Regions from separate parts of the Streptomyces sp. NPDC088733 genome, predicted to be linked through region 3. Evidence: riboswitches for the same ligand, from Rfam matches in the RefSeq annotation. Region 3 holds a riboswitch; each other region holds the start of a gene.

Region 1 (6,741 bases), on a different contig from region 3:
CGGGATAACCGGTCTTCGTCACGTTGTAGCCGTCGATGACCAGATGGGCCTGCGGCAGCGCGAGCAACTGGTCCAGCAGCGCGGGGTCGTCCTCCGACAGGGCGCGGCGCGCGATGTCCTTCGGGCTGATCGCCCCCGGCGCCACCGCGTCCACCGTGTCGGCCGGGCGCACGCCCAGGGTGTCGCGCGGCGGCAGCGCCAACTCGCGGCGCAGTCCGGACGCGGCGTCCAGCACGGTGTCGAGCAGCAGCCGCAGCCGCATCTCCTCCACGGTGCGGCCCTCGCGCGCCGCCCGGCGGCCGGCCTCGACCGCCGACTCCGCCTCGGCCAGCCGGGCCCGCAGCCGGCGCGCCTCGCCGTCCGCGGCCGCCTTGTCCGCCGCCGCGGCCGAACGCGTCTCGTCCAGCTCGGCCTCGACCTTGCGCAGCGCCGCCTCGGCACGCTTCACATCGCTGCCGGCGCTGCGCAGTTTGCGTTGCAGCGACTCCGTTTCCTTGCGGGCCGCGTCGAGGTCGGAGCGGGCCCGGACGGCCTCGGTGCGGGCGTGCGCCCGCACCTCGTCGAGTTCGCTCTTCAGCTGCCGCAGTTCGCGCAGCACTTCCTCGCCGGCCCGCTCCGCGCTGGCGCGCTGCGCCTCCTCGCCCGCGGCGGCGACCAGCTTCGCCCAGCCCGCGGGCCGCAGCAGATAGGCGGCCGCGGCCACGTCGAGCGGATCCACGGCCGGCGGCGGCGTGCCGGCGTCCAGCGACTCGCACAGATCGGGCTCCGCCTCGCGCAGCCGTCCGGCGACCCGCTGCCGGAACGCGGGATCGCTCTCCAGGGCGCTGGCCATGGCGGTGGCCGCGAACTTGGCGCGGCGACTCGGGGTGAACCGGGCATACGGGCGCAGCACCGCAGGCAGCTCGCCCAGGGTCAGCCCGCCGAAGGCGTCGGCCGCCAGCGAGACCACGCGGTGGCGCACGCCCTCGGGCAGCGGGCGGTCGAGGGTCTCGGGCGCGGCCGAGCCGTCCGGGGCAGCCGGAGCCGCGGGCCCGGCCGCCTCGTCGCCGTGGCCCGGGTTACCACCGGTCCGGTCCACCAGTCACTCCTGTCCAGTTCTTCGGCGCCTCCCCGGCCACCCTCGACCCCTCAGGTCGCGCCGCGCCCCTCCATTGTCCCCGGCGGCGGTCAGGCCTGCGCAGCCGCCGCGTCGGGACGGTCCACCAGCTCCACCCGGTCCACGGCGTTGCACCAGCGGCAGCGCACCGACTCGACGGTCTCGCTCAGCACCTCGCGCTCCTCCACCGAGGGTTCCCCGGCGAGGTCGAGATGCACGTACTCGACGACCCTGCTGGAGCGCGTCACGTCGAACCGGGTCAGGTTTCCGCAGAGAGTGCAGCGCCACCGGGTCGTGGCGGTCGGCAGGGGAACCGTCATCGGATCTGCTCCTAGGTCGCGCGTTTGCGTTCCGGTCACCCTACGGCCTCGGCGGGATCCGGCGCTGCGGCGAGGCGTCCTGTGCCGGTTGAACCCGGTCCGTCATGATCGATCCATGGTCATCCCGGTGTACGACGAGAACCCTGTCCGCCGCAGACCCTTGGTGACGTACGCCCTGATCGGGCTGTGCGTGGCGGTCTTCCTCATCGGCCCGGCCTCCGGGCTCAACCCCGTCTACGGCACCGGCCACGAGCTCGCCTGCGCCCAGGCCTCGTACTTCGCCCGGTGGGGTGTCATTCCCGCGGAACTCTGGCACGGGCGCGTCGCCCCCGCGTCGGTCGTGATGCCGACCGGCTGCCCCCCGCCCGCCGACATCGGGCGGTCGCCCTTCGTCTCGGTGCTCACGGCCCTGTTCGTGCACGGGAGTTGGGTGCACCTGCTGGGCAACATGCTGTTCTTCTACGTCTTCGGCGACAACGTCGAGAACCGCATGGGCCGGCTGCGCTACCTCGTCTTCTACGTGGTGTGCGGCTACCTGGCCACCTACGGCTGGGCCCTGGCGCACACCACGTCCACCCAGGCGCTGGTCGGCGCGTCCGGCGCCATCTCCGGCGTCCTCGGCGCGTACCTGTACCTCTATCCCCGGGCGCGGGTGACCAGCCTCTTCCCCTTCCTCTTCTTCCTGCCGCTGCGCTTCCCCGCGTGGATGGTGCTCGTCTTCTGGTTCGTGCTCCAGTCGCTGGCCGGGCAGGCCCAGCAGTCCGGGCCGGGCGTGGCGTACCTGGCGCACATCACCGGCTTCCTCTTCGGCTTCCTGTGCGCATGGGGCTGCTACCGGGCAAGGCCTAAGCTGGAGCCCGCCACCAGGGCGACCGAAGGAGACCTACAGCCGTGATCACCGCGATCGTGCTCATCAAGACCAGCGTCGACCGGATCCCCGAGATCGCGCAGTCCATCGCGGCGCTGGAGAGCGTCAGCGAGGTCTACTCCGTGACCGGCACGTACGACCTGGTCGCCATGGTCCGGGTCGCCCAGCACGACCAGCTCGCGGACGTCATCCCCGGCCGGATCAGCAAGATCCCCGGCGTCGAGGCCACCGACACGCACGTGGCCTTCCGCACCTACTCGCAGCACGACCTCGAAGCCGCCTTCGCCATCGGCCTCGACTCCTAGTCCGGCCCTACGCGGGGACGCAGCGGCCGTTCTCCGTGCGGTAGCGCCACTGGGCGCCGTCGGTGACGAGCGCGGCGACCGCGGCGAGGAAGCGCTCGACGTGCTCGTCGGGGGTGCCCGCGCCGAAGGAGACACGGACGGCGTTGAGGGTGGTGTCGCCGCCGCAGTCGCCCGGTTCCGTGTGGTCGCCCAGCAGGGTGCGCACGAGGGGATGAGCGCAGAACAGCCCGTCGCGGACGCCGATGCCGTACTCGGCGGACAGCGCGGCGGCGAAGTGGGAGCTGTTCCAGCCGTCGACCACGAAGGACAGAACGCCCACCCGCGGGGCGTCCTCCCCGAACAGGGACAGCACCCGCACCTGCTCGATCCCCGCGAGCCCTTCGCGCAGGCGGGCGACCAGCGCCTGCTCGCGCTCGACGAGGCCGTCGAAGCCCGCCTCGCGCAGGGCCCGGCAGGCGGACGCGATGGCGTAGACGCCGATGACATTGGGCGAGCCGGCCTCGTGGCGGGCCTCGGTGGTGTGCCAGTCCACCTCCACGCCGCCGTCCGCGCGGCGGGCGACGCGGCGGGAGGCACCGCCGCCCGCGAGGTACGGCTCGGCCTCGCGGAGCCAGTCGGCGCGGCCGGCGAGGACCCCGGAACCGAAGGGCGCGTACAGCTTGTGCCCGGAGAAGGCGACCCAGTCCACGTCGAGCGCGGCCACGTCGACGGGGTGGTGCGGCGCGAGCTGCGCCGCGTCGAGGACGATGCGCGCGCCGTGCGCGTGGGCCGCCGCCGCCAGCTCGCGCACCGGCCAGAGCTCACCGGTCACATTCGACGCACCCGTCACACAGACCAGCGCCGGGCCGCCCGGCTCGCGCGCGGCCAGCGCGCGCTCCAGCAGGGCCACGGCCTCCGCGGGGGTCCGGGGCGCGCTCAGGTAGGTGACGTCGCCGTCCCGCCAGGGCAGCAGGGAGGCATGGTGCTCGGTCTCGAAGACGAAGACCCGGGTGCCGTCCGGCACGACGGACGCCAGCAGATTGAGCGAGTCGGTGGTCGAGCGGGTGAAGACCACCTGGTCGTCGGCCCGGCAGCCGAGGAACGCGGCCACCTCCGCGCGGCTTTGCTCGAACAGGTCCGTGGACAGCTGCGACAGGTACCCCGCGCCCCGGTGCACGCTGCCGTAGTAGGGCGCGTAGGCGGCCACGTCGTCCCAGACGCGCTGGAGCGCGGGCGCGCTCGCCGCGTAGTCGAGGGCGGCGTAGGCGACCTCGCCGCCGGTGACGAGCGGGACGAGGACGTCACGGCCCAGCACGGGCAGCGGAGTGGTGGCACGGACGGGCGCGGGCGCGGCGGGGTGCACGGACATGGCGAAGTCTCCTGTGGGCAGGGTGAGGCGACAGTGCGTCAGGGTTGACGGGAAAGCCCTCGGAACACCGGGCCGCCGCACAGCGGGCACGCCCGGGGAGGGTGAAAAGGGGCCTTCGGCCCTAGCGCATTCGCTTGCTCACGGAAGAACTCCTCATGACCGCGCTTGCCGCAGACCTCGCTGCCTGCGGCCTGGTCATCACCCGGGGCACCCCGCCACGGAAGGAGGGTTGCCGGACAGCGGGCCGGGGCCGTGTCGCTGTCACTCGTGACCTGCGCAGCATCCTGCCACACACCGGCGGCGCCGCAAGCCGCGGTCCGCATCCCGGACATCCCGCACCACCTCGGCCGCGGCCCGCGGCGGGAACGCGGAAGGGCCGGGGCACCCGGCCCCGGCCCTTCCGCGTGAACGCCCGCGCGGCTTAGGCGTTGGTGGCCGCCGCCCACCGTTCCAGCGTCTTGGCGGCCGTGCCCGAGTCGATGGACTCCGCCGCCCGTGCCATTCCGGCGGCGATCCGCTCCACCAGGGTGCCCTCCGCGGGCTCCAGCGCCACGAGCGCGGCGGCGGAGTTCAGCAGGACGGCGTCGCGCACGGGGCCGGTCTCCCCCGCCAGCAGCCGGCGCGCCACATCGGCGTTGTAGGCCGCGTCGGCGCCGCGCAACGCCTCGATCGGGACCAGCTCGATGCCGACGTCGCGCGGGTCGAACGGGATCTGCTCCACCGCCCCGTCGCGCACCATCCACACCTGGGAGGTGGACGTGACCGTCAGCTCGTCCAGTCCGTCGTCGCCGCGGAAGACCAGCGCGGAGGAGCCGCGCCGGGCCAGCACTCCCGCGATCAGACCGGCCATCCGGGTGTCGAAGCAGCCGACCGCCGAGGCACCGACCCGGGCCGGATTGGTCAGCGGGCCGAGGATGTTGAAGGAGGTCGGGACCCCCAGGTCGCGCCGCGCCGAGGCGACGTAGCGCATCGCGGGGTGGAACTTGGCCGCGAAGCAGAAGGTGATGCCGGTCTCCTCGGCCACCTGGGCGACGCGCAGGGGCGACAGGTCCAGGTTGATGCCCAGCTTCTCCAGGACGTCGGAGGCCCCGCTGGCGCTGCTGGCCGCGCGGTTGCCGTGCTTGACGACCTTGGTCCCGGTCCCGGCGATGACGATGGCGGACATCGTCGAGATGTTGACGGTCCTGGCCCGGTCGCCGCCGGTGCCCACGATGTCCACGGCGGGCCCGGGGATGTCGAGCGGCTGCGCGTGCGCGTACATCGCCTCGACGAGCCCGCTGACCTCGTCCACGGTCTCGCCCTTGGCCCGCAGGGCCACCATGAAGCCGGCGATCTGGGCGTCGGTGGCCCCGCCGCTCATGATGCGGTCCATCGCCCAGGCCGTCTCCGCGGCGCTCAGGTCCTGTCCCGCCAGCAGGGCTCCCAGGATTCCGGGCCAGGAGCGACCCGCCGCGGTGTCGCCTCCAGCGGGGTTCACAACGCTCATGGTCCACACTCCGGGTGGTCTGACGTGCAATGGATACCTTCGGCCCCAGCCTATCGGCGCGGGGGAACGGGAAAGGGCCCCGTCCGTCGGATGGACTCCGACGGGCAGGGCCCCGCCCGGTGGCACAGCTTCGGGGATCAGTGGTGGCCGTGGCCGCTCGTGATCTCCTCGTACTCCTCGGCCGACGGCTTGGGGATCTGCGTCCCCTCGCCGTAGTAGCCGCGCGACAGCATCGCGCGCACTCGCGTGATGGGGCCGACCTTCCTCTCCACGCCGTTCTCGTCCGTCTCCGGGCCGCCGGCCAGCGGCACCGGCTGCTCGTGCGAGGTGAGCGTGAACAGCTTGGCCTGGTCGAGCGGTTCGTGGATCTCGATGAACTCGCCGTGCGGCAGCCGCTTGATGATGCCGGTCTCGCGGCCGTGCAGCACCTTGTCGCGGTCGCGCCGCTGCAGGCCCAGGCAGATCCGCTTCGTGATGAAGAAGACCAGCACCGGCAGCACGAAGAAGGAGATCCGGACCACCCAGGTGATCGCGTTGATCGACAGGTGGAAGCGGGTGGCGAAGAGGTCGTTGCCGCCACCGACCAGCAGGATCAGGTAGAGGCTGATCCAGGCGGCGCCGATGCCGGTGCGGACCGGGCGGTTGCGCGGGCGGTCGAGCAGGTGGTGCTCGCGCTTGTCACCGGTGACCCAGGACTCCAGGAACGGGTAGACGCCCATGAAGCCCAGGACCATCGGGAAGATCACCAGCGGGATGAAGACACCCAGGACGAGGGTGTGGCCCCACAGGCTGATCTCCCAGCCCGGCATGATGCGGATCAGGCCCTCGGAGAAGCCCATGTACCAGTCGGGCTGGGCGTCGGTCGACACTTGGTCCGGCCGGTACGGCCCGTACGCCCAGACCGGGTTGACGGACACCAGCGCGGACATGGCCGCGATGACACCGAAGACCAGGAAGAAGAAGCCGCCCGCCTTCGCGGTGTAGACCGGCAGCAGCGGCATGCCGACCACGTTCTTCTCGGTCTTGCCGGGACCGGGGAACTGCGTGTGCTTGTGGTAGAAGACCAGGATCAGGTGGGCCACCAGCAGGCCCGCCATGATGCCGGGGATCAGCAGTACGTGGATCGTGTAGAACCGCGGCACGATGTCGTGCCCCGGGAACTCCCCGCCGAAGAGGAAGAACGACAGGTACGTGCCGACGATCGGCACGGACAGGACCGCGCCCTCCATGAAGCGGATACCGGTGCCGGACAGCAGGTCGTCCGGGAGCGAGTAGCCCATGAAGCCGTCGAACATGCCGAGGAAGAGCAGCAGGAAGC
Region 2 (6,741 bases), on a different contig from region 3:
CGCTCAGCCACGACGCACCCGCACCGAAGCCCCCGCAGCGTCACGCAACCTCGCGGCGCCGCACGTACTCCGGGATCGAGATCATGGGCGGCCGCTCCTCCGTCGTCACTTCATGCACCCGCGGAGCGAACCCCTCCGCGGTCCGCTCGAACTGCGTGAGGACGGGCCGCACCAGGTGCCCCCGCGCCAGCCGCGTCTGCGCCGTGCGGTAGATCGTCGCGGCCATGCGGCCCAGCGCCTGCCCGTCCTGGTGCCGATGGTGCCGCACACCGACGTCGACCTGCGCGAGCGCGTCGAGCCCGACCGCGTTGAGCGCGTCGATGAGCAGCCCCAGTTCGACGCCGTACCCCACGGGAAACGGCAGCCGCTCCAGCAGTGACCGCCGCGCCGCGTACTCGCCGCCGAGGGGCTGCACGAAGCCCGCGAGCTGCGGCCAGTGCAGATTGAGCAGGGGCCGGGCGACCAGTTCCGTGACGCGCCCGCCGCCTGCCGGCTCCACCGTGCCGCCGGCCTCCAGGGGCCGGTCGTACATCGCCTTGACCAGCTGGACGTCCGGCTCCGTGAGCAGCGGCCCGACGATCCCGGAGACGAAGCGGGTGTCGAACTCGCGCAGGTCGGCGTCGACGAAGCAGACGATCTCGCCGCGCGTGGCGAGCAGTGAGCGCCACAGCACCTCGCCCTTGCCGGGCACGGCCGGCAGCCGCGGCAGGATCGCGTCGCGGTGGACCACGGTCGCGCCCGCCGCCGCGGCGACCGCGGCGGTCCCGTCCGTGGAGCCCGAGTCCAGGACGACGAGCTCGTCGACCAGCGGCACGGCCCCGGGTGCGTCGGACATCAGCGCGCGGCGGATCTCCGTGACGATCGCCCCGACCGTGGCCTCCTCGTCGAGCGCGGGCAGCACCACGCTCACCGTTCCGCGCGGGCCCGCGGCCCGCTTCGCGGCGAGGAGCTGGCCCAGCGGCCGGCGCTCGGCGGTCCAGGACCGCCGCCGCAGCCAGCCGGCTACCTCGTCCAGCACTGCGTTGCTCCGTTTCTGCCCCTCTTCTTCGGCTTGTCTCGAAGGACGGACGGGCTGTGACCAGGTTCGAGGTCGTCGGTTACAGTCGAGAACACGAGGCATGACCATCGTATGTCCGCGGTGATCGCGCCTCGTACGACAAATGCCCGGGCCCCGCGCCCGGTGCCATACCGCTCATCCAGAGGGGCAGAGGGAACGGCCCGTTGAAGCCCCGGCAACCCTCCCGCCGACCGCGAGGTCCAGGTGGGGAAGGTGCCAATTCCGTCTCGCGGCGAAATGCGCCGCGAGGAAGATGAGGAGAAAGGGCCTCGCCTGACATGGCTGCGCAGACTGCTGTCACCGACGTCGCGTCCACGGATTCCCCCTTCGGACCCGCTTCCGCACTGTCCTGCCGCGAGTGCGGCGAACGCTTCCCGCTGAGCCCGATCTTCGCGTGCGAGGTCTGTTTCGGGCCGCTCGAAGTGGCCTACGACCTTCCCGCCGGCGATCCCGAGACGCTCCGCAAGCGCATCGAGTCCGGTCCGAACAACATCTGGCGCTACGCGCCGCTGCTGCCCGTCCCCGCCGACGTGGCCACCAAGCCCAATCTGAACCCCGGCTTCACCAAGCTCGTCAAGGCCGACAACCTCGCCCGCGAACTGGGCGTCACCGGCGGCCTGCACATCAAGGACGACTCCGGCAACCCCACGCACTCCTTCAAGGACCGTGTGGTCGCCATCGCCCTGGAGGCCGCCCGCACCTTCGGCCTGACCACGCTGTCCTGCTCCTCCACCGGCAACCTCGCGGGCGCGGTCGGCGCCGCGGCGGCCCGCGCCGGCTTCCGGTCCTGCGTCTTCATCCCGCACGACCTGGAGGAGGGCAAGGTCGTCATGGCCGCCGTCTACGGCGGCGAACTGGTCGGCATCGAGGGCAACTACGACGACGTCAACCGCTTCTGCAGCGAGCTGATCGGCGACCCGATCGGCGAGGGCTGGGGCTTCGTCAACGTCAACCTCCGCCCCTACTACGGCGAGGGCTCCAAGACGCTCGCGTACGAGATCTGCGAGCAGCTCGGCTGGCGGCTGCCGGACAACCTCGTCATCCCGATCGCCTCGGGCTCCCAGCTGACGAAGATCGACAAGGGGCTCCAGGAGCTGATCAAGCTCGGCCTGGTCGAGGACAAGCCGTACCGCATCTACGGCGCCCAGGCCGAGGGGTGCTCCCCGGTCTCCACCGCCTTCAAGGCCGGGCAGGACGTCGTGCGCCCGCAGAAGCCGAACACCATCGCCAAGTCGCTCGCCATCGGCAACCCGGCGGACGGCCCCTACGTGCTGGATATCGCCCGGCGCACCGGCGGCGCGGTCGAGGACGTCACCGACGAGCAGATCGTGGACGCCATCAAGCTGCTCGCCCGTACGGAGGGCATCTTCGCGGAGACGGCGGGCGGCGTGACCGTCGGCGTCCTCAAGAAGCTGATCGAGAGCGGGCAGTTGGACCCGGCTGCCGAGACGGTCGTGCTCAACACCGGTGACGGGCTCAAGACCCTGGACGCCGTCGCCGCGACCTCCCGTCCCACCGCCACCATCCGCCCGAGCCTCGACGCGTTCCGCGCCGCCGGCCTGGCCGGCTGACCCCGGCCGCCGATCGCCGTCCGTCCCGAAACGAAGGTGAACCCCGCATCATGAGCGCGAACGTCCGCATCCCCACCATCCTCCGCCCCTACACCGGCGGCCGGGCCGAGGTCCCCGCCGAGGGCGGCACGCTGGCCGAGGTCATCGAGTCGCTGGAGAAGAACCACCCCGGCATCGCGGCCCGTGTCCTGGACGACACGGGCAAGCTCCGCCGCTTCGTGAACGTCTACGTGAACGACGACGACGTCCGTTTCTCCGAGGGCCTGCAGACCGCGGTGGCCGAGGGCGCGTCCGTGTCGATCATCCCCGCGGTCGCCGGGGGCTGTTGAGCCGGAAGCGCCGTGGAACGGGCAGGGGTGCCGGGAGTTGCTCCCGGCACCCCTGTGTGCGTGAGGGGTAGTTGAAGGGCTGTACAGTTGTTCCAGAGGCTCGCAACCCTCTGCAACGCCCTGCGCAAACCCTCTTTCCGGGGCGTCCCTGTCGACGATTTATCGCCAAATTCCTGCGATGATTGTCGTGTTGGCGTCATATGTCCCGCCCGACTTGCCCCGGATCATTGGCCGATCGAGCCGTTCTTCCCTTTCCTCCTGCCCGGATTTCTCGTCGGATTGACCTGTTGCAGACAGCGTTCGTGCAGATACATTCAGCCGCGGTCGACGCGTTCCGGCGCACGCCCCCTTGGCTGTAGGGGGTGAGGTCTGACCCGGGTCCGCGAGGTGCGGGCCTGCGAAAGGCCAGCAATAGGGGAGTTAGGAATGGCTCAGGGCACCGTCAAGTGGTTCAACGCGGAGAAGGGCTACGGCTTCATCGCGGTCGACGGTGGTGCGGACGTCTTCGTGCACTACAGCGCGATACAGATGGACGGCTACCGCACCCTCGAGGAAGGTCAGCGGGTCGAGTTCGAGATCTCGCAGGGCCAGAAGGGGCCGCAGGCGGACATGGTCCGTCTCGCCGCCGGCTGACGCCGCGCACCGGCCACGGAGCGCCTCGCACCGACGCGCTCAAACGTACATGTCAAGGCCCGCCCTCTGAACGGGGGCGGGCCTTCGTCTGTCCGGCGCCCCCCGCCCGCCCCCGCCCGCCCCGGCACCTGGCGGGAGACCGGCCGAGCGGCTTGCACTCTCCTAGGGCGAGTGCTAATCATTGGCGTTAGCACTCTGACGTTGAGAGTGACAAAGGACCGAGTGGGTGAGGCCCGCTCGACCGCCGGAAAGGAACCGGCGGAAGGGCAGGCCGTCCGTCGCGGGCGCCGGCGCGGTCCTGGAGTAATCCTTCCCCGCGGCCGCGCGTCGCGGGGGGACCCCAAGTCCGGGAGGACCACTTCACATGGCCAAGATCATCGCGTTCGACGAGGAGGCACGGCGCGGTCTCGAGCGCGGGATGAACCAGCTCGCCGACGCCGTCAAGGTCACCCTCGGCCCCAAGGGCCGCAACGTCGTCCTCGAGAAGAAGTGGGGCGCCCCCACGATCACCAACGATGGTGTGTCCATCGCCAAGGAGATCGAGCTCGAGGACCCGTACGAGAAGATCGGCGCGGAGCTGGTCAAGGAGGTCGCGAAGAAGACGGACGACGTCGCCGGTGACGGCACGACGACCGCGACCGTCCTCGCCCAGGCGCTGGTCCGCGAGGGCCTGCGCAACGTGGCCGCGGGTGCGAACCCGATGGCCCTGAAGCGTGGCATCGAGGCGGCCGTCGAGGCCGTTTCCGCCGCCCTGCTCGAGCAGGCGAAGGACGTGGAGACCAAGGAGCAGATCGCCTCCACCGCCTCCATCTCCGCCGCTGACCCCCAGATCGGCGAGCTCATCGCCGAGGCGATGGACAAGGTCGGCAAGGAAGGCGTCATCACCGTCGAGGAGTCCCAGACCTTCGGTCTGGAGCTGGAGCTCACCGAGGGTATGCGCTTCGACAAGGGCTACATCTCGGCGTACTTCGCCACCGACCTGGAGCGTATGGAGACCGTCTTCGACGACCCGTACATCCTGATCGTCAACTCCAAGATCTCCGCGGTCAAGGACCTGCTCCCGCTGCTGGAGAAGGTCATGCAGTCCGGCAAGGCGCTGCTGATCATCGCCGAGGACGTGGACGGCGAGGCCCTGTCGACCCTGGTGGTCAACAAGATCCGCGGCACCTTCAAGTCCGTCGCCGTCAAGGCCCCGGGCTTCGGCGACCGCCGCAAGGCCATGCTCCAGGACATCGCCATCCTCACCGGTGGCACCGTGGTGTCCGAGGAGGTCGGCCTCAAGCTGGAGAACGCCGGTCTGGAGCTGCTGGGCCGCGCCCGCAAGGTCGTCGTCACCAAGGACGAGACCACCATCGTGGACGGCTCCGGCGACGCCGACCAGATCCAGGGCCGGGTCAACCAGATCCGTGCCGAGATCGAGAACAGCGACTCGGACTACGACCGCGAGAAGCTCCAGGAGCGCCTCGCCAAGCTGGCCGGCGGCGTGGCCGTCATCAAGGCCGGCGCGGCCACCGAGGTCGAGCTCAAGGAGCGCAAGCACCGCATCGAGGACGCGGTGCGCAACGCCAAGGCCGCCGTCGAGGAGGGCATCGTCGCCGGTGGTGGCGTGGCTCTGCTCCAGGCGTCCAACGTCTTCGAGAAGCTCGAGCTCGACGGCGACGAGGCCACCGGTGCGGCGATCGTGAAGCTGGCCCTGGAGGCCCCGCTGAAGCAGATCGCGGTCAACGCCGGCCTCGAGGGCGGCGTCGTGGTGGAGAAGGTCCGCAACCTCACCCCGGGTCACGGCCTCAACGCCGCGTCCGGTGAGTACGTCGACCTGATCGCCGAGGGCATCATCGACCCGGCCAAGGTGACGCGCTCCGCGCTGCAGAACGCGGCGTCCATCGCCGCGCTCTTCCTCACCACCGAGGCCGTCATCGCCGACAAGCCGGAGAAGGCCGCGGCCCCGGCCGGCGGCGGCATGCCGGGCGGTGACATGGACTTCTGATCCCGCGAGGGTTCAGCAGTACACGAACGAGGGCGGCACCCCCCACGGGGTGCCGCCCTCGGGCGTTCCCGCGTCCCCGCCTCCCGGCGCTGAGCGATGAGGCGGCCCTCGCGGCCGCCTGCCCCCGGCCTCGCCGGCGGCCCGCGCCGGCTGCGTACGGCCGCTGCGCCGACCGGGCCCGACCAGCCGCCGAGGGCGGACCGTGGCGCGTCCGGATTCCGCCTGCCGGACGGGCACGGTGGTGCTGAGGTGCGGCCTCTCGGGCGGCTCGCCCGGCTCCCCACCGACGAAGCGGTCCGGCAGCGACTCAGCGGGCGAGACTCCGGGGTGGAACGGGAGGCCGAGCCCTACGACCGGCTCACGGAAGAGGTCCGCCGTGAGAGCGGCAGGAACTGGTCGAGCGGATGCCGGGCGCGACGCGGTCGGGACCACGGCTTCCGGAACCGCTCCGCGCGCGACGACGCCGAAGCCCTGATCGAGCGGTACGGCTGCCAAGGGAGCCGGTCCACCTCACGGCCGATGCCAACTCCGTCACCACGGACGGGACGCCGCCCTTCCGCCGCCCGGCCGAGCGGGCGTTCCCGCGAGGACCGGGCCGAGGCCCGCATCCTCGCGCCCGGTTGGAGGGCTGGCCCCACGGCGAGGGGCGGTTGGGCAGGTTGCGCCGGGGGCGTGGGGCCTCTGCGCCGACCGGGCACTCTGGCGCAGCGCCTTGCTGCTCCTCCGGTTGCCGGCCAACGTGGCGAGGGGCGTGGGCGGGCGGTTCCCGCGGGGGCCGGCCAGAGGCCTGGCCCGGGGGTAGGCGCGTCGAGCAGGCAGCGCCGGGTGTGCAGGGCCTCCGCGCCGACCGCGCCCCCTGGCGCACCTCCGCCGCCCGGCCGATGTGGCGGGCCGAGGGGGGGGAGGGCGCAGGGAGGTTCGGGCGGGGGACCGAGTCGGGCTAGCCCACGGCGACCGGCGCGTCGAGCAGTTCGCGCCAGGTGCGGACGGCTTCCGCGGCGACCGGGCCCGACCAGCCGTCGGGGCGGACCGCGCCGCCGACGTGGAAGGCGTCGATGCCCGCCGCCAGCAGCCGGGGCAGGTGCTCAGCGCGCAGGCCGCCGCCGACCATCAACTGGGGATCGCCGGGCGCGCCCTCCGCCGCCTCCGCGACCAGGACGTCCA
Region 3 (6,741 bases):
ACCTTCGTCCGCAACCCCAAGTGGTGGGGCAAGAAGGGCAAGCTCGACAAGCGGATCTACGTCAACCTGGACTCGGACGCCGCACTCAACGCCTTCAAGAACGGGCAGGTCGACTACGCCGCCACCGGCAGTGCCGAGGGCCTGAAGCAGATCAGCGGCGTCAAGGGAACCGAGATCCGCCGTGGCGGCAGCCCCTTCGAGTACTCGCTCTACGTCAACACCAAGTCGACGGTCCTGGGCGACGTCCACGTCCGCGAGGCCCTGCTGAAGAGCGTGGACCGGGCACAAATCGCCAAGATCCAGTTCCAGGGCCTGGACTACTCCGAACCGCTGCCCGGCTCGGCCCTGCTCTTCAGTTTCCAGAAGGGCTACAGCGACAACATCTCCCCGCTGATCGACTACGCCCCCGACGACGCGAAGAAGGCCCTGGACGCCGCCGGCTGGAAGCCGGGTGGTGACGGTATACGCGAGAAGAACGGCACCAAGCTCAGCGTGGGCTACACCCTCCTCGGCGACGACCCTCTGGACAAGGCCACGGCCAACGCGTTCGCCGCGATGCTCAAGCCGGTCGGCATCCAGCTCGAGATCAAGAAGGCCGACGAAGCGGACTTCGCGAAGATCCTCGGCGACCGGGACTTCGACCTCTTCCTGTCCGGCAACCGGTCCACGGACCCCTTCGGCGCCCGCTACCTCTACCAGTTCTACGGCACCGACAGCGACTCCAACCTGACCGGCGCCGGAACCCCCGACCTGGACAAGGAGATCCACGCCGCGGCCTCGATCTCCGACCCGGACCGGCAGACCGCCCAGGCCAACGCCATCGAGCGCAAGGAACTCGCGCAGTACGCCTTCCTGCCCCTGTTCAGCGGGCCGTCCATCTACGCCGTGAAGAAGGGCCTCGCCAACGTCGGCGCCACCATCTTCGGCACTCCGCTGCCGGAGACCGTGGGCTGGCAGAAGTAGCCGTCCCACGGGCCCACCCGGGCCGGCCGGGACGCGAGTCGCGCTCCCGGCCGGCATGCCGTGCTCTCGGAAGGAACGCCCATGTCCGGTCCCGTTCTGCACCTCGCCGTCGAGATCGACGGCGACGGCGCCCACCCCGCGGCCTGGCGCCGCGCCGCCCACTCCCCCGGCCGGCTGCTGACCCCACGCCGGGTGGCCGGCGTGGCAGCGGCCGCGGAGAACGCCGGGTTCAGCCTCGTCACCCTGGACGACGGTGTGCTGCCGCCCGGCGCCCCGCCGGACCCGGTGGGCCGGATCGGCGCGGTGGAGCGGGCGGCCTTCGTCGCCGCGTCCACGAGCACGATCGGGATCGCGCCGGTGCTACCCGTCACGTACGCGGAACCGTTCCACGTCTCCGGTCAGTTGGCGTCGCTGGACCACGTTTCCGCCGGACGCGCGGGATGGGTGGTGACCGAGGAGGACCTGCCCGAGGCGGCGCGCGCCTGGGGGCGCCCTCTGATCGCCGACGCGGGCGGGCGGGCCCGCGAGACCCGGGACGGGGTGGGGGTGGTGCGTGCCCTGTGGGACTCCTGGGAGGACGACGCCGTGATCCGGTCGGTGGCCAGCAGCCGCTACCTCGACCGCGAACGCCTCCACTACATCGACTTCACCGGGGAGACCTACTCCGTGAAGGGCCCGGCGATCGTGCCGCGCCCACCCCAGGGGCAACCGGTCGTCCTGGGCCGGCCGGACCTGGTGCCCGCCGGGCTGCTCGACGTGGCGCTCGTCAGCGGGCGGGACCCGGCGGCGGTGACGGCTGCCGCCGCCGCGGCGGGCACACCCCGCGTCCTCGCGGAGGTCGACGTCGCCCTCGACACGCCCCGGGCGAGCGCCGCCGAACGCGTCGCCGACCTGGAGCGTCACGCGCCGTGGGCCGATCGTGGGCGGCTGCGGCACATCGGATCGGCCGACGGCCTCGTCGCCCTCCTCGCCGGTCTGCGCGGCCTGGTGGACGGCGTCCGGCTGCACCCGCTCGTCCTGGACGAGGACCTGGCCGTCCTCTCCCGGCTCGTGGTGCCCGCCCTGAGCGAACGACGCCTGGCCGCCCGTCCGCTTCCGGGCGGGTCACTGCGCTCGGCCCTGGGTCTCGAGCGGCCCGCCAACCGTTACGCCACCACCGCCCCCGAGGAGGAGGCCCGATGACCCGCACCGATCCCCTCGACGTCCCTCGCCCCGACGCGCAGCTCCACTTGGGGGTGTTCTTCCAGGGCGTCAACCACTGGACCGTCTGGTCCGCGCCGGAGAGCGGTTCGCAGATCGACCCCGCATCGTTCCGCCGGGTCGCCCAGACCGCCGAGCGGGGCCTGTTCGACGCGTTCTTCCTCGGCGAGGGCCTGCGGTTGCGAGAGGTCGACGGCCGCATCCACGATCTCGACGTGGCCGGGCGGCCGGACGCGATCACCCAGCTCGCCGCACTGGCCGCCGTGACCCGCCGGATCGGCCTGGTCAGCACCTCCAACTCCACCTTCAACGAGCCCGCCGACCTCGCCCGCCGCCTGTCCGGGCTCGACCTGCTCTCCGAAGGCCGCGCAGGGTGGAACGTGGTGACCACGGACAACGCGTGGACCGGCGAGAACTTCCGCCGCGGCGGCTACCTCGACCATGCCGACCGCTACCGGCGGGCGGAGGAGTTCCTCACCGTCGCCCGCTCCCTGTGGGACGGCTGGGAGGACGGGGCCGTCGCCACCTCCGCGGAGGCACCGTCCTGGTCGGTACCGGGCGCCGTCACCCGCGTACGCCACAAAGGCGCCCAGTTCGATGTCGACCTCGTCCCGACCTTGCCCCGCAGTCCCCAGGGGCATCCGGTCGTCTTCCAGGCCGGGGACTCCGGCGAGGGCCGCGACTTCGCCGCCCGCAACGCCGACGTCATCTTCTCCGCGCACGGCAGCGACTTCGACGACGCACTGGCCTTCGCCGAGGACATCCGGCGCCGGCTGCGGGCGGCCGGACGACCCGAGGACGATCTGCGGATCCTGCCCGGCACGGAGATCATCATCGGCGCCACCGAGGAGGAGGCGCACGAGAAGAAGCGCTGGATCCGCCGGCAGCAGGTGACTCCCGCGACGGCGCTCGGCATCGCGGGGCTGTTGTGGGGCATCGACCTGTCGGACCGGGACGCCGACGGGCCTCTTCCCAAGGAGGATCCCGTGGTGGCCGAGAACGACGGCTCCTTCGGCGCCCGGCGCGTCGCCGACCCGCGCGTGGTGGTCGCCGAGTGGCGTGCCAAGGCGGAGGCGCACGGGTGGTCGCTGCGCGAGGCCGTCATCGCGCTCGGGCCCCAGCGTGGCCATGTCGGCACCCCGTCCCGACTCGCCGACCGGTTCGCCTCCTTCGTACGGCACGGAGCGGTCGACGGCTTCAACGTCACGCCTTACCTGATCCCGGACGGCCTCGACGACATCGTCGACCTGCTTGTCCCGGCACTGCAGGAACGCGGTGTCTATCGCACGGAGTACACCGGTAGGACACTCCGCTCCCATCTGGGCCTGCGACCGCCACTGACCCGCCGCGCGGCCTTCGGGAGCCGCCAACGGGCGGATCGGACCGAAGAGTTCGCGCCATTGACGGACGGCGACACCGCTCCGTAGGCTGCGAAGCGGCATTGAGCGTCAGCGTCAAGCCCTGGCTGGCTGACCGGCAACCCTCCGACGCGGCGGGGTGCTCCAGGTGAAAGCCCGGCGGAGTCATCGGCGACTTCCGCAAGCGCGCCGCCCCGTGAACGGAGCCCGGAGGGGGAGGAGTAGGCATGCGGCACCACGGCTACCTGAGCGCCTCCCTCGCGGCCGCGACGCTGTTCTCCGGCTTCTCGCGGCGACGCCATATCGATCTGCAGCGCTCCGCCAGCTGTCTCTGTCACAGCTGACCGGGATCCGCCCCGCCGGCTGACTACGCGCGCCGGCCGCCTCCCCGCACATCCACGCCCCCTGCGGGGTGTACCGGTTCGCGCCCACCGCCGGACCCGCTCTCTCCCTCCCTCTCCCCATCCTCTGAACAGCGTCACCCCGTCGCGGCAGCACGCCTGACGGGGCGTCATATCCGTGCGCTCTCGCTCCCTGCGCCGGTGCGCGGTGACACGAGTAGGAGAACCCTCGGTGACAGCTCATCACGATGCATCCACCGGCCGGGCCGCCGCCGCCCTGGCCGTCCTCATGACCACCGGCGTCCTGCTGACCGCCTGCGGCTCGGGCACCGGCGGGTCCGGCGCCGGTACCGGGCGGCCCAGTTCCGGAGGCACCCTGACCTTCGCCGTCGGTTCCGACGCCGGCTGCGTGGATCCGCAGCAGGTCGGCAGCAACGACACCATCTACTCCCTGCGCCAGGTCGTCGACTCCCTGACCGACCAGGACCCGAAGTCCGGCAAGATCGTGCCGTGGCTGGCCAAGAGCTGGGACGTCAGCCCGGACGCCACCACGTTCACCTTCCACTTGAGACCAGGCGTGACCTTCAGCGACGGTTCACCGCTGACCGCTCAGGTGGTCAAGGACAACTTCGACGCCGTGCCGAAGCTCGGCGCACTGGCCATCCTCGCCCAGGGGTACCTCAGCGGCGTGGAGAGCACGGCCGCCGTCGATCCGTCCACCGTGCGAGTGACGTTCAAGGCGCCCAACGCCCAGTTCCTCCAGGCGACGGCAACGCACTCGCTGGGGATCGAGTCGTCGGCGAGCGTGAAGAAGTCGCCGCAGGACAGGTGCAGCCAGGGGGTGGTCGGATCCGGACCCTTCGTGCTGAAGCAGTACGTGCAGAACCAGTCGATCACCCTGGCCAAGCGGGCCGGGTACCAGTGGGGCTCCTCACTGTGGACCAAGAAGGGCGAGGCGTACCTGGACCAGCTGGTGTTCAAGGTGGTTCCCGAGGCGGGAGTACGGGCCGGCAGCCTCCGGTCCGGCCAGGTGGACGCGATCGGCAGCGTCGGCCGGGCCGACGAGGCGACGCTCAAGGGAGGCCGGGTGAACCTCCAGCAGCGGGCGAACCCCGGCGTCGTGTTCGGACTGGGGTTCAACAACTCCCGGCCGATCCTGAAGGACGCCAGGGTGCGCCAGGCGGTCGGGTACGCCGTCGACCGACAACAGGTCGCCGCCACGGTGTTCCCGACCGGCACCCGGCCGGCCACCAGCGTCCTGTCGCACACCACGCCGGACTACACCGACCTGGGTGCGGAACTGGCCCACGACGGCGCCAAGGCGGGGGCACTGCTGGACGCGGCCGGTTGGAAGCCGGGCCAGGACGGCATCCGCACGAAGAACGGCACACGGCTGAGCCTGACCGTCAAGTGGTTCGCAAACGCGGCCACGAACCAGCCGGCACTGGAACTGATCCAGCAGCAGCTCAAGGCCACCGGCATCGAGCTGGTGCTCAAGGAGTTGCAGATCTCCCAGATCGCCCAGGTGCAGCAGTCCGGCGACTTCGACGCACTGTGGGGAAACCTGACCCGCGCCGACCCGGACATCCTGCGGACCTCGTACTCCACCGAACTCGCCAACACCTACCGCGTGCCGTCGAGCCCACTGGACGCGGTCCTGGACCAGCAGGCGGCCACCACCGACGCGAACCAGCGGGCACAACTGGTCACGCGGGCACAGACGTTGATCGTACGAAATGCCTACACCGTCCCGGTGGTCGAACTGCAGACCCAGCTGGGCGTGTCGAACAAGGTGCACCACCTCGACTTCGACGCCTCCAGCCGGATCCAACTGCACGACACCTGGATCGGCTGACGGCATGGGCGCATACGTGATCAAGCGGTTCGCACAGGCGCTCGCCGTGCTGTGGGCCGCCTACACGCTGTCGTTCGTGGTCCTGGACTACCTGCCCGGTGACCCGGTGTCGGCCATGGCCGGCGCCGGGGCGGACTCCGCTGCCATCGATCCGGCGCAGCTGGCCGCGCTCCGACACCAGTACGGCTTCGACAAGCCAGTTCCGGAGCAGTACATCGAGTACCTCGGCCGGGCCGTGCGCGGCGACTTCGGTGACGCGATCTCCACGGGCCGGTCAGTCACCGCGACCCTGGCCGACGCACTGCCGCAGACCCTGCAACTGACGGGGGCGGCGCTGCTGCTCGCAGTCGCCGCCGGCGGCGGACTGGCGGTGCTGGCGACCCGTACCCCGCGGCGGTGGCTGCGGCAGGTCCTGCTGTCCCTGCCACCGTTGGGAGTGTCGGTTCCCACGTTCTGGGTCGGGCTGATCCTCGTCGAGGCGTTCTCCTTCAGGCTGCGCTGGTTCCCCGCCTTCGGCAACGACGGACTGCGCGCCCTGGTGCTGCCCGCCGTGACGCTGGCCGTCCCGACCGGCGCGCTGGTCGCACAGGTACTGGCCAAGAGCCTGTTCACGGCACTGGGCCAGCCCTACGTGGAGACGGCGCGGGCCAAGGGCGCCGGCCGATGGCGCATCCACCTGCGGCACGCGCTGCGCAACGCGTCCCTGCCGGCGCTCACCATCGTGGGGCTGCTGGTCGGGCAGCTCGTCGCCGGTTCCGTGGTCGTGGAGACCGTCTTCGCCCGCGACGGCCTGGGCCGGGTGACGGTCACCGCGGTCACCGCGCAGGACCTTCCACTCGTCCAGGGCGTGGTGGTGTTCGGCGCGCTGACCTTCGTACTGGCCAACCTGGTGGTCGACCTCGTCTATCCGCTGCTGGACCCGCGCATCGTGGTGGCCTCGGGCAGGAGGGCGAGTTTCGCATGAGCCAGAGCCTTGTCCACGACACCACCGAGTCCACGGCACCTCAGCGGGGGCGTCCGGTGC

Evidence for each region. A riboswitch is a leader RNA that binds a small molecule or an ion and turns the genes downstream of it on or off. The one in region 3 is predicted to bind S-adenosylmethionine.
Region 1: linked by a shared signal. The riboswitch ahead of ACIP64_RS11035 (aminotransferase class V-fold PLP-dependent enzyme) and the one ahead of ACIP64_RS30150 (putative leader peptide) in region 3 are both predicted to bind S-adenosylmethionine.
Region 2: linked by a shared signal. The riboswitch ahead of thrC (threonine synthase) and the one ahead of ACIP64_RS30150 (putative leader peptide) in region 3 are both predicted to bind S-adenosylmethionine.

The regions. Positions count from the first base shown of each region.
Region 1 is NZ_JBIVLH010000005.1:61,778-68,518, reverse strand. Features, by position in the region: gene ACIP64_RS11055 (NYN domain-containing protein) at 1-1,078, opposite strand, end outside; gene ACIP64_RS11050 (hypothetical protein) at 1,168-1,416, opposite strand; gene ACIP64_RS11045 (rhomboid family intramembrane serine protease) at 1,532-2,311, shown strand; gene ACIP64_RS11040 (Lrp/AsnC ligand binding domain-containing protein) at 2,308-2,589, shown strand; gene ACIP64_RS11035 (aminotransferase class V-fold PLP-dependent enzyme) at 2,597-3,937, opposite strand; SAM riboswitch class IV at 4,094-4,210, opposite strand; gene trpD (anthranilate phosphoribosyltransferase) at 4,359-5,423, opposite strand; gene ACIP64_RS11025 (cytochrome bc complex cytochrome b subunit) at 5,561-6,741, opposite strand, start outside.
Region 2 is NZ_JBIVLH010000019.1:76,008-82,748, forward strand. Features, by position in the region: gene ACIP64_RS29255 (glucosyl-3-phosphoglycerate synthase) at 41-1,018, opposite strand; SAM riboswitch class I at 1,190-1,317, shown strand; gene thrC (threonine synthase) at 1,336-2,628, shown strand; gene ACIP64_RS29265 (ubiquitin-like small modifier protein 1) at 2,679-2,957, shown strand; gene ACIP64_RS29270 (cold-shock protein) at 3,384-3,590, shown strand; gene groL (chaperonin GroEL) at 3,955-5,577, shown strand; gene ACIP64_RS29280 (copper homeostasis protein CutC) at 6,518-6,741, opposite strand, start outside.
Region 3 is NZ_JBIVLH010000020.1:99,653-106,393, reverse strand. Features, by position in the region: gene ACIP64_RS30165 (ABC transporter family substrate-binding protein) at 1-963, shown strand, start outside; gene ACIP64_RS30160 (LLM class flavin-dependent oxidoreductase) at 1,045-2,145, shown strand; gene ACIP64_RS30155 (NtaA/DmoA family FMN-dependent monooxygenase) at 2,142-3,590, shown strand; SAM riboswitch class IV at 3,601-3,714, shown strand; gene ACIP64_RS30150 (putative leader peptide) at 3,749-3,865, shown strand; gene ACIP64_RS30145 (ABC transporter substrate-binding protein) at 4,152-5,717, shown strand; gene ACIP64_RS30140 (ABC transporter permease) at 5,722-6,681, shown strand; gene ACIP64_RS30135 (ABC transporter permease) at 6,678-6,741, shown strand, end outside.